One region of the Ruegeria sp. CF1 genome, then DNA from elsewhere that is predicted to be linked to it. Evidence: riboswitches for the same ligand, from Rfam matches in the RefSeq annotation. Region 1 holds a riboswitch; the other holds the start of a gene.

The links. Region 1 has a riboswitch for cobalamin ahead of ACRZ96_RS15030 (hypothetical protein). Riboswitches for the same ligand answer to the same signal wherever they lie in the genome.
Region 2: it holds a riboswitch for cobalamin, as region 1 does, so the genes downstream of both, ACRZ96_RS07945 (energy-coupling factor ABC transporter permease) here and ACRZ96_RS15030 (hypothetical protein) in region 1, are expected to answer to the same signal.

The regions. Positions count from the first base shown of each region.
Region 1 covers NZ_JBQFRN010000008.1:137,806-142,015, forward strand. The annotation lists gene ACRZ96_RS15020 (DNA polymerase III subunit gamma/tau) at 1-872, opposite strand, end outside; gene ACRZ96_RS15025 (phosphatase domain-containing protein) at 1,045-1,545, shown strand; gene ACRZ96_RS15030 (hypothetical protein) at 1,550-1,957, opposite strand; cobalamin riboswitch at 2,049-2,268, opposite strand; gene ACRZ96_RS15035 (alpha/beta hydrolase family protein) at 2,391-3,248, shown strand; gene rsgA (ribosome small subunit-dependent GTPase A) at 3,285-4,210, opposite strand, start outside.
Region 2 covers NZ_JBQFRN010000003.1:38,933-43,142, forward strand. The annotation lists gene ACRZ96_RS07935 (aminotransferase class V-fold PLP-dependent enzyme) at 1-1,130, opposite strand, end outside; gene ACRZ96_RS07940 (transglutaminase-like cysteine peptidase) at 1,388-1,627, shown strand; gene ACRZ96_RS07945 (energy-coupling factor ABC transporter permease) at 1,733-2,416, opposite strand; cobalamin riboswitch at 2,493-2,705, opposite strand; gene ACRZ96_RS07950 (L,D-transpeptidase) at 2,921-3,583, shown strand; gene ACRZ96_RS07955 (hypothetical protein) at 3,625-3,924, opposite strand; gene ACRZ96_RS07960 (heavy metal translocating P-type ATPase) at 4,084-4,210, shown strand, end outside.

The sequences.
Region 1 (4,210 bases):
GCGAGTGGATCAGCCCCTTCGGCATATTGCCCGCTCAGCTCGGTCAACGCGCCTGCAGCATCGCCGCGCAGGATCATATCCATCAGATCCAGCACCCGGCCCCGATCGGCCAGCCCCAGCATCGCGCGCACCTGATCCGCGCTGGTTTCACCGGCCCCGTGCGAGATCGCTTGATCCAGCAGTGAGGTCGCATCCCGCGCCGATCCCTCGGCGGCCCGGGTGATCAACGACAACGCATCCTCGGCAATCTGTGCCCCCTCGGCACCTGCAATTTTGCGCAGCAGTCCGATCATATCCTCCGGCTCGATCCGGCGCAGATCAAAGCGCTGGCAACGGGACAGGACGGTCACCGGGACCTTGCGAATCTCGGTGGTGGCAAAGATGAACTTCACGTGTTCGGGGGGTTCTTCCAGCGTCTTGAGCAGCGCGTTGAAAGCGCTGGTCGACAGCATGTGAACCTCGTCGATGATATAGATCTTGTAGCGCGCGGACGCAGCGCGATAGCGGACGCTGTCGATGATCTCGCGGATGTCATTGACACCGGTGCGGCTGGCGGCGTCCATCTCCATCACATCGACATGGCGGCCCTCCATGATGGCTACGCAGTGTTCACATTGACCGCAGGGTTCGGTGGTAGGGCCGCCGCTGCCATCGGGACCGATGCAGTTCATACCCTTGGCTATGATCCGAGCGGTCGTCGTCTTGCCGGTACCGCGGATGCCGGTCATGATGAAGGCCTGCGCGATCCGGTCCGCCTCGAAGGCGTTTTTCAGAGTGCGCACCATGGCATCCTGACCGACTAGATCGGCAAAGGTTTCGGGGCGGTATTTGCGGGCAAGAACCTGGTAGGCGGGGCTGGGCGTCTCGGTCATGTCTGCTCTGTCGGATTCGCGTTACGCCGCAGCGTAGAGGCCCCCGCCGCCCGCGTCCACAGCCGGCCGGGACGATTTTCATTTTGGAATGCGTGGGTATGCGGCTAAAATCCACTCTATTCTATTTACTGGACCAGTATGTTGTTGGGTGAAGTTTGTTTGGGGGGAGATTATGTCGCAACTGGTGGTTTATGCGTTGCAGGTTGGCGGAGGCACCTTGGCCTTGTCATCGATGCCCGGGCGCGGAGGCACTTATACCGAAGACCTCGATCTTATCGCAGACTGGAAGCCGGGACTTGTGATCTCGATGACGACTGAGGTCGAGATGATTCAGGATGGTGCGCGGAATTTTGGCGCTGATATTCAGGGGCGTGCCAGCAGATGGGTGCATTTGCCGATCGAAGATTTTGGCACGCCACCCAAAGAGATTTTGGACCGCTGGCCCCGCGTTGGCGCGACTGCCCGTCAGGCGTTGTCAGGTGGTGGCCGTGTGCTAGTGCATTGCCGTGGTGGCTGTGGCCGATCCGGGATGGTGGTTCTGCGTCTGATGGTTGAATGCGGTGAACGGCCTGAGGCGGCATTGAAGCGATTGCGTACGGTGCGTCCTTGCGCAGTCGAGACAAATGCCCAGATGCTTTGGGCCGTTGAACCGGCCCGTGTTCAAGCCGTTTGACGGCTTAGACACCAACATGTGGCGAGATTTCGCCACCGTTGTGCTGCACCAGAAGCGAAGCCTCAAGCATGGCGCAAGGAGGATTCCTTAGCAGGTCTGCGGGTAGGCTGCGGTACTCGGTTCCGAACATCATGTCTGCGTAGTCATCCAGCCGGCCGGTATCGATTTCAGGATCGGTTCCGCAGAATACACGTATCTGGTCGCATTGGGCGCGAAAGCGGGCGGTACATCCCTCTGGGCAGTGCGACAGGTCAATACTGCCTTCAATCTCAAACCCAGATTTTGTGACCGGTTTTGTGGTGGACATGGCCTGCGTCAGAGCCCGCGCCATTTGCGCCAGTGCGGGGCAGGTTGCCCCAGTACGTTGGCACACGGTCGCCGCGAATTCGTGCGTTTTAGTCTTCCAGATCATCAATGCGCCCTCCGCGCGCAGGGCGAGGGCGTGGCACAGGTTGGTCGGTGCAGAGCACGATCAAACCCGTCCCGGACACCCCGCCCGAGTTTCGGTTCTACATCTGATGGCAGGTCTCCTGACTTGCGGGTCATCGCTTTGCCGACCTTCCCAGCCTTCAAGGCCAGTGGTATCTCGGCATTGCTCTCCGCTTACAGTTGCGGGGGCAGTCTCGGACTAGGTTCTTTCCGGTTTTCTCCGTGCAGAACCGCACCGTGTTCCCTTTTCATCCCGGCCCGATTGGGCGCGAGAACCATCGCGACATGGCTATCGGCTGCGCCGTGCCCGAGTCAAGAAGATTGCGTCAGGCAAGTGACGTACGGTCCAGCCACGTCAACCTTGACTTGAGGCGCTTCGGGTGAACTGATCAGTTCAGTCGGTATTGGAGGGCACCATGTTGGACACGCAGCAGGCGGTTGTGACCGAGGATTTTCAGATCCCGTCCGACCCGGCAATGTTGTCGGCGCGGCTTTACCGTCCGGTTGCCGACCCCGAAAAGGTGGTCGTCATAAACGGTGCGACTGGGGTGCCGAGGGATTACTATCAGCACTTCGCCCGATGGCTCGCCGAAGAACAGGGCATGGCCTGCCTGACCTATGACTACCGGGATTTTGGTCACTCTTTGGTGGGTTCGCAAAAGCGGTCAAATGTCACCATGGCCGATTGGGCGTTGATCGACATTCCAGCCGCCCGGGCCGAGATGCGCCGACGGTTTCCACAGGCCAAGCTATGGAGCATCGGTCATTCCTTGGGCGGAATGTTTGGCCCGATCCAACCCGATATCGATCAGATCGACAGGATGATCTGTGTCTGTTCGGGTCTGGTAACGCTGGCGGATCACCCTTGGCCTTATCGCGCTTTGGCGGCGTTGTTCTGGTATGGTCACGCGCCGCTGGTGGTCAAGGCGCTTGGCTACCTGCCCGGACGGTTGGTCGGGTTTGGATCGGACCTGCCTGCCCAAGTCTATTGGCAATGGCGCAAATGGTGCACCGCCCCCAAAAGCTATGTGCCAGAGATCGGCACGACACTGCCCGCCGCCCGCTGGAAAGACTTGGGCAAACGTGTCGATCTGTTTACCTTCGCAGATGATGAAATGGTGCCGCCGGATGCTGTCTGGCGTCTTGCCGATCTCTATGGACCCAAAGCCGGGCGCCATCTGCTTGCACCAAGCGAATTAGGAGTGTCCAAGATCGGCCATATCGGTGCATTCGCAAGACGGAATGCGGCAGTCTGGCCTAGACTGATCGCCTGATAGCGCTGGGCACCGGTAGGTCGGTGCCCAGCTTCGTTATAGCCCTTTACGGGATTTTTTCTCGTGCATCACGCTGCGCACCATCTTGCCGAACGCCTTGTCGCGGGCGCGGGCCTGCGCCACCGAAGCGGAATTGTGTTGGTCTTCGCGCCGCAGCTTGCGCCAGCGGTCCAGCCGCGCGGGATCAAGCGTACCAGCGTCGATTGCCGCCTGCACCGCACATCCGGGCTCGGTCTCGTGCTGACAATCCGAGAAGCGGCAATTCAGGCTGAGGTCTGAGATGTCCGAGAACACCTCATCCAACCCCTCTTGCGCATCTAGCAGACGTAACGCGCGCATGCCGGGCGTATCGATCAGCCAGCCGCCATTGCGCATGCGATGCAAGGCGCGTGAGGTTGTTGTGTGCCTGCCGCGCGCATCGTCTTCGCGAATACCTGCGGTGGCCTGATCCTGCCCCGTCATCCCGTTGGCGAGCGTCGTTTTCCCAACGCCGGATGATCCAAGCAAGGCGCTGGTTTGTCCTTTCGGACACCACGACAGAACTTGTTCGAGATCGCCGTGATCCAGCGCGTTGACCGCAAGTACCGTCAGAAACGGGGCGAGCGATTGGGCTTGATCTACATAAAGGCTCGGATCATCGCACATGTCCGATTTGGTCAGAACGACCACCGGATAGCAGCCTGCCTGATGTGCCAGCGCAAGATACCGCTCCAATCGTGGCATATTGAAATCGGCGTTGCAGGAACTAACGATGAACAGCACATCAACATTTGCAGCAATCAGCTGCGCCGCTGCCCCTGTACCTGCGGCCCGGCGCTGCAGCAGGCTGCGCCGGTCCAGCACTCGGCGTATGCGTTTGTTTTCATCCGCCAGAACCCAATCCCCAACGGCATATGCGCCGGTTGATTGATCCAGAGATAACAAAGGCGATTCACCTTCAGGGCTCAGCCCGATCAGTCGAT
Region 2 (4,210 bases), on a different contig from region 1:
TAGTGATCGGCCTTGCGCAAATGCGTACGGATGCCTTGTTCGTTCAGTTGCTTGACCACATCGACCGACGGCACGCCCTCGACCTGCAGTGACACCAGCCCCTCGCGTGCAGGGTTATCGACACCGCCCAGAATGGTCACCTTCTCCATCTCGGCCAGCCCAGGCAGGTTGCCGGTTCCGCGGATCATCGCATCAGTCAGCGCTTTTTCCTGCTCATGGATCGCCTCTCCGGCAGCGACGAATTTTGCGCGCCGGTCGGTGGCGTCGCTGACCTGTGCGCCCAGCCATTCGAAATAGCTGATTACGTCAGACATTGTAGCGTAAGAGCCGGTATCACGCGTCCCCATTTCCCAATTGTCGGCGGGGCCGTCGATCAAGCTGTTATGTGGCAGCTTGGTCAGCCGGTCAGAAATCCAGGCCACCCCGTAACCATGGCGCGAGAACACCTTGTAAGGCGAGATCACATAGCCATCGACATCATAGGCGGTTAGGTCGATCCGGCCATGCGCGGCGTGCTGGATACCGTCGATTATGATGAAGCAATTGGGCGCAACGGCGCGGATCTCGGCAGCCACAGCCGCTACATCCACGCCCATACCGGTCACCGGCGAGGTGTGCACGATAGTCGCAACCTTTGTGTCCGGCGTTACCTGCGCCGCATAAGCATCTGCTGTGACGGTGCCTGTGGCGTCGTCATGGACCACCAGAACATGATCTTGCCCGGCCACCCCGGCCCAACGCGCGCAAGCGCTTCGGGTCGCGGGATGTTCCAGCGTTGTGCCAAGTACCCGACCGGTGGCGGTGCCCAGACAGGCGTTCATGATCAATCGAAACAGCAGCTCGGTCCCGCTTTCGCCGACAAAGAACTGGCCACCGGGGGCGTTCATGAACACGGCCATATCTTCTTTGGCCTTGTTGATTACCCGCACCAGTTCGTGACTTCCCGGGTTGTCGCGGCCCTGATTGTCAGGGATCGCAGCATAAGCCTGCGAGGTGCCCACAACCGAATTCAGCGTCAGCGCCCCACCCGCGTTTTCAAAGAAAATACGCGGTCCCTGCTGCGGGCAGTGGTCAACCTGCGCAAATCGGGCACGGATTTGTTCAAGCAATTCTGGAGTGATCTTGGTCATCGGGAACCATTCCTGCGAAAATGTCATTCTGGCAAGATATATGCGCCCTTTTGCAAAACTACTCACAAAAAAACTTGGGGCATTGTGGGTGGAAATTGAGACCATCGAGCCAAGAGAGCTCAGCCACAAGAACAATATGGTTCGCGAATTTCAATTTCGTCGGCCCGATCACACCCTCACGCATGCCTTCGCTCGGTTGCGAAACCGCTAGTCAGGCCGACGGTTTGTAACCTGAGCGTGGTTCTAGAGACATCGCTTTGCAAAAGAAGTTTGAACTAATGCAGAACGGCCTGGATCCTACGAAGCTACTTATTGCAACTGTCTTGGACACCAATCGCAGTGGCCATGCAGTTTTAGTTTATCGCTCGAGTGAAGGCGATTTGATTCTGGACAATGTCACCAACAGGATCAAATCTTGGAAGGAAACGAGGTATCTTTTCCTACGAATACAGGACCCAAATCACCCTGATCGTTGGGTACAGGTTTCTAGCGGCTAAAGACAATGTGGCGCGCCCTAGAGACGCGCCACAATAAAATTTTGGTCCTGCGACTACTGGTTGTTTCGCGGCAACCCAAGTTTAGGACACTGCTTCAAACTTTGGTCAAGCTTTCGCAGCGTTGTACAAACGCGGAGTCACCAGACCTGTACTGTTCAAACCGCGCATTGCCTTGGCTGCCGCAAGCACTGCCAGATCAGCAATCGGCTCAATGACGATTACCAGCATATAAGCGCCGCCAAAGGACAGAACCGACGCCATGGTTTCTGCGCCGAAACCCTGGCCGTAGAAGGCCCAGAACCCAACCCATGCGACTACTCCTCCCTGATACGTCGCACTTAGGGCAAGAGCTTGGCCATATTTGAGGTCAACATATGCTGTGCCGGGTGCGATGATGCGGCTGGCCAGTGCCTGTAGCGCAAATAGCGGCACCAGCAGAGTGGTCAGGTTGATGAAGTACTGCGGAAGATCGAACGGGGCAAAAAACACACCCTGAATCAGGAGACCAGCTGCCAATCCAAAAGCCGCGGGTGCAGCACCGAGAAGCAGAAACAGCGTCGACCCCAGGATGAAGTGGACTTCAGAGACACCAACCGGGAAATGCGGCAGGACTTCGAAGAAAAGGAAAACCCCAACGGTGGCGAGCACCGAGCGCATAACAAAAGATGCAGGTCCATTCGCACGCAATGTGGAAAACGTTTCTTTCGCTGCGTAAGTAGCCGCACCTGCGGCGGTAACATAGGAAAGCGCGATTTTGGCACCATTCACGATGCCCGGTTCGATATGCATGTTCTTTCTCCCTACCGCCTCACCCGGCGGCTTGTCAGGTTGAATCGACCGTAAGGCCGACAGGTTCAGTCTGGGCATAGCCCGGCGCTTTACGGCAGGTCTCCTGACTCGCGGGTGCTCGCTCCGCCAACCTTCCCGGTTCCATTACGAACCAGTGGTGTCTTGGCATCGCTCTCCGCTCACAGTTGCGGGGGCAGTTACGGAATTGGCGCCATTGAAAACACCGAACCGTATTCCCTTTTAATCCTTTTGGCTTCCGCCATCAGGAACCGAAAACAATTCACCGCTACAATGGCGGCTTCGCCTGTGTCAATTGTCTTTGCGACCTATTCCAATGTAAACTCGACCGAAGCAGGATTCACGCAACCGGTCACTTGATCGACAGGGTAAACCAAGCGTTACCTGAAACCTCTTGAAGCTCTAGCTGCTAGAGGCTTTAAGATTCGGATTAATTCGCGATAGTGCGATCCAAATACGTTAAACTTGTGAACCAGGACGAGACCTATGCTTACAAGGCGCCATTTCATTCAATCCACCACAGCGCTGTTCTCGGCGTCTGCGGCCAGTCCATTGATCGCCAAAACCTGGCCAACCGCATCGCAGAAGACCTATTGGGACAGTCAGGTCACGCCAATTGGTTACGATCCAATGACCTCAAATCCGTGGGGTGTTCATGACCGTTTTTTACCAAGACGCGTCGCGGCAAATGATGGTTTGGTTCCAGGTGACATCCATGTGGATGCCGTCGCGCGCTATCTCTATCATATCGAAGAAGGCGGGACCGCAATGCGCTATGGCGTAGCGATCGCGCGCGGGAACCTTTACGAGCCCGGCACCTATGTTATCCGCCGAAAGGTCGAATGGCCACACTGGACACCAACCGCTTCAATGATCGAGCGCAACCCCGAATACGCGGAATTCCGGAATGGCATGGAGCCCGGGCCGAATAATGCTCTCGGCTCTCGTGCCCTTTATCTATACGTTGGAGACCGAGACACATATCTCAGAATTCACGGCACGCCTGAGCCAAGAAGCATCGGCGGTCGCGCAAGTTCTGGATGTGTGCGAATGATCATGGCTCATATCAATGACCTCTACCCAAACGTGAAAACCGGCTCGACCGCTTTCCTATACTCTGCCGAAGATAGCGTCACAGCCCGCTCATGAATATTGGGCAGCGTACAAGGACGTCGCTGCCCTCATTTCGATCAGGCGTCGCGCGCAATGCAGATCGGAGCGCCATTCGTCGCGCGCAATGGTACCAATGTCGTCTCGACGGGTCCGCTGTGCTCATACCAAAAGCAATTATCTTCTGGCAAAAGGCGTGCCGTGGTCAAATCCTGCGCCGGCCCTGCCAGCGCTACGACCGAATCTGGCACGTTGCCTGGTTCAAGTGCCTTGCTTTTGGCTCCGGTGAACTGGGCTGAGCAACCAGCCGTAATCGAGACTAACGTGATGGTAATTGCGATCCGTTTCTGCATTGATCTGTTCCAAATTTTTTGCGTCATCTGCAATTAGATTGCATCCACACGGCCGGCCCGCAAGACGAAATGAACTAACAATATCGCAGGCAAAGAACCCGGATGAAAAAAATATAAAAGGTATTGAAGCTCTAGTTACTGTAGGAACTATTTACAAAGGACCATAGAGATTCTTGAGGTCCAATCATGTCATCCGATACCCATAGCCACGACCATGGCCACGAAAACAAACATGGTCACCACGCATGCGGTAGTGGCGGGTGTGGCGACATCGCCCCCGCCGGTCCAATTCCTGAAGGTGGTAGAAGCTTTC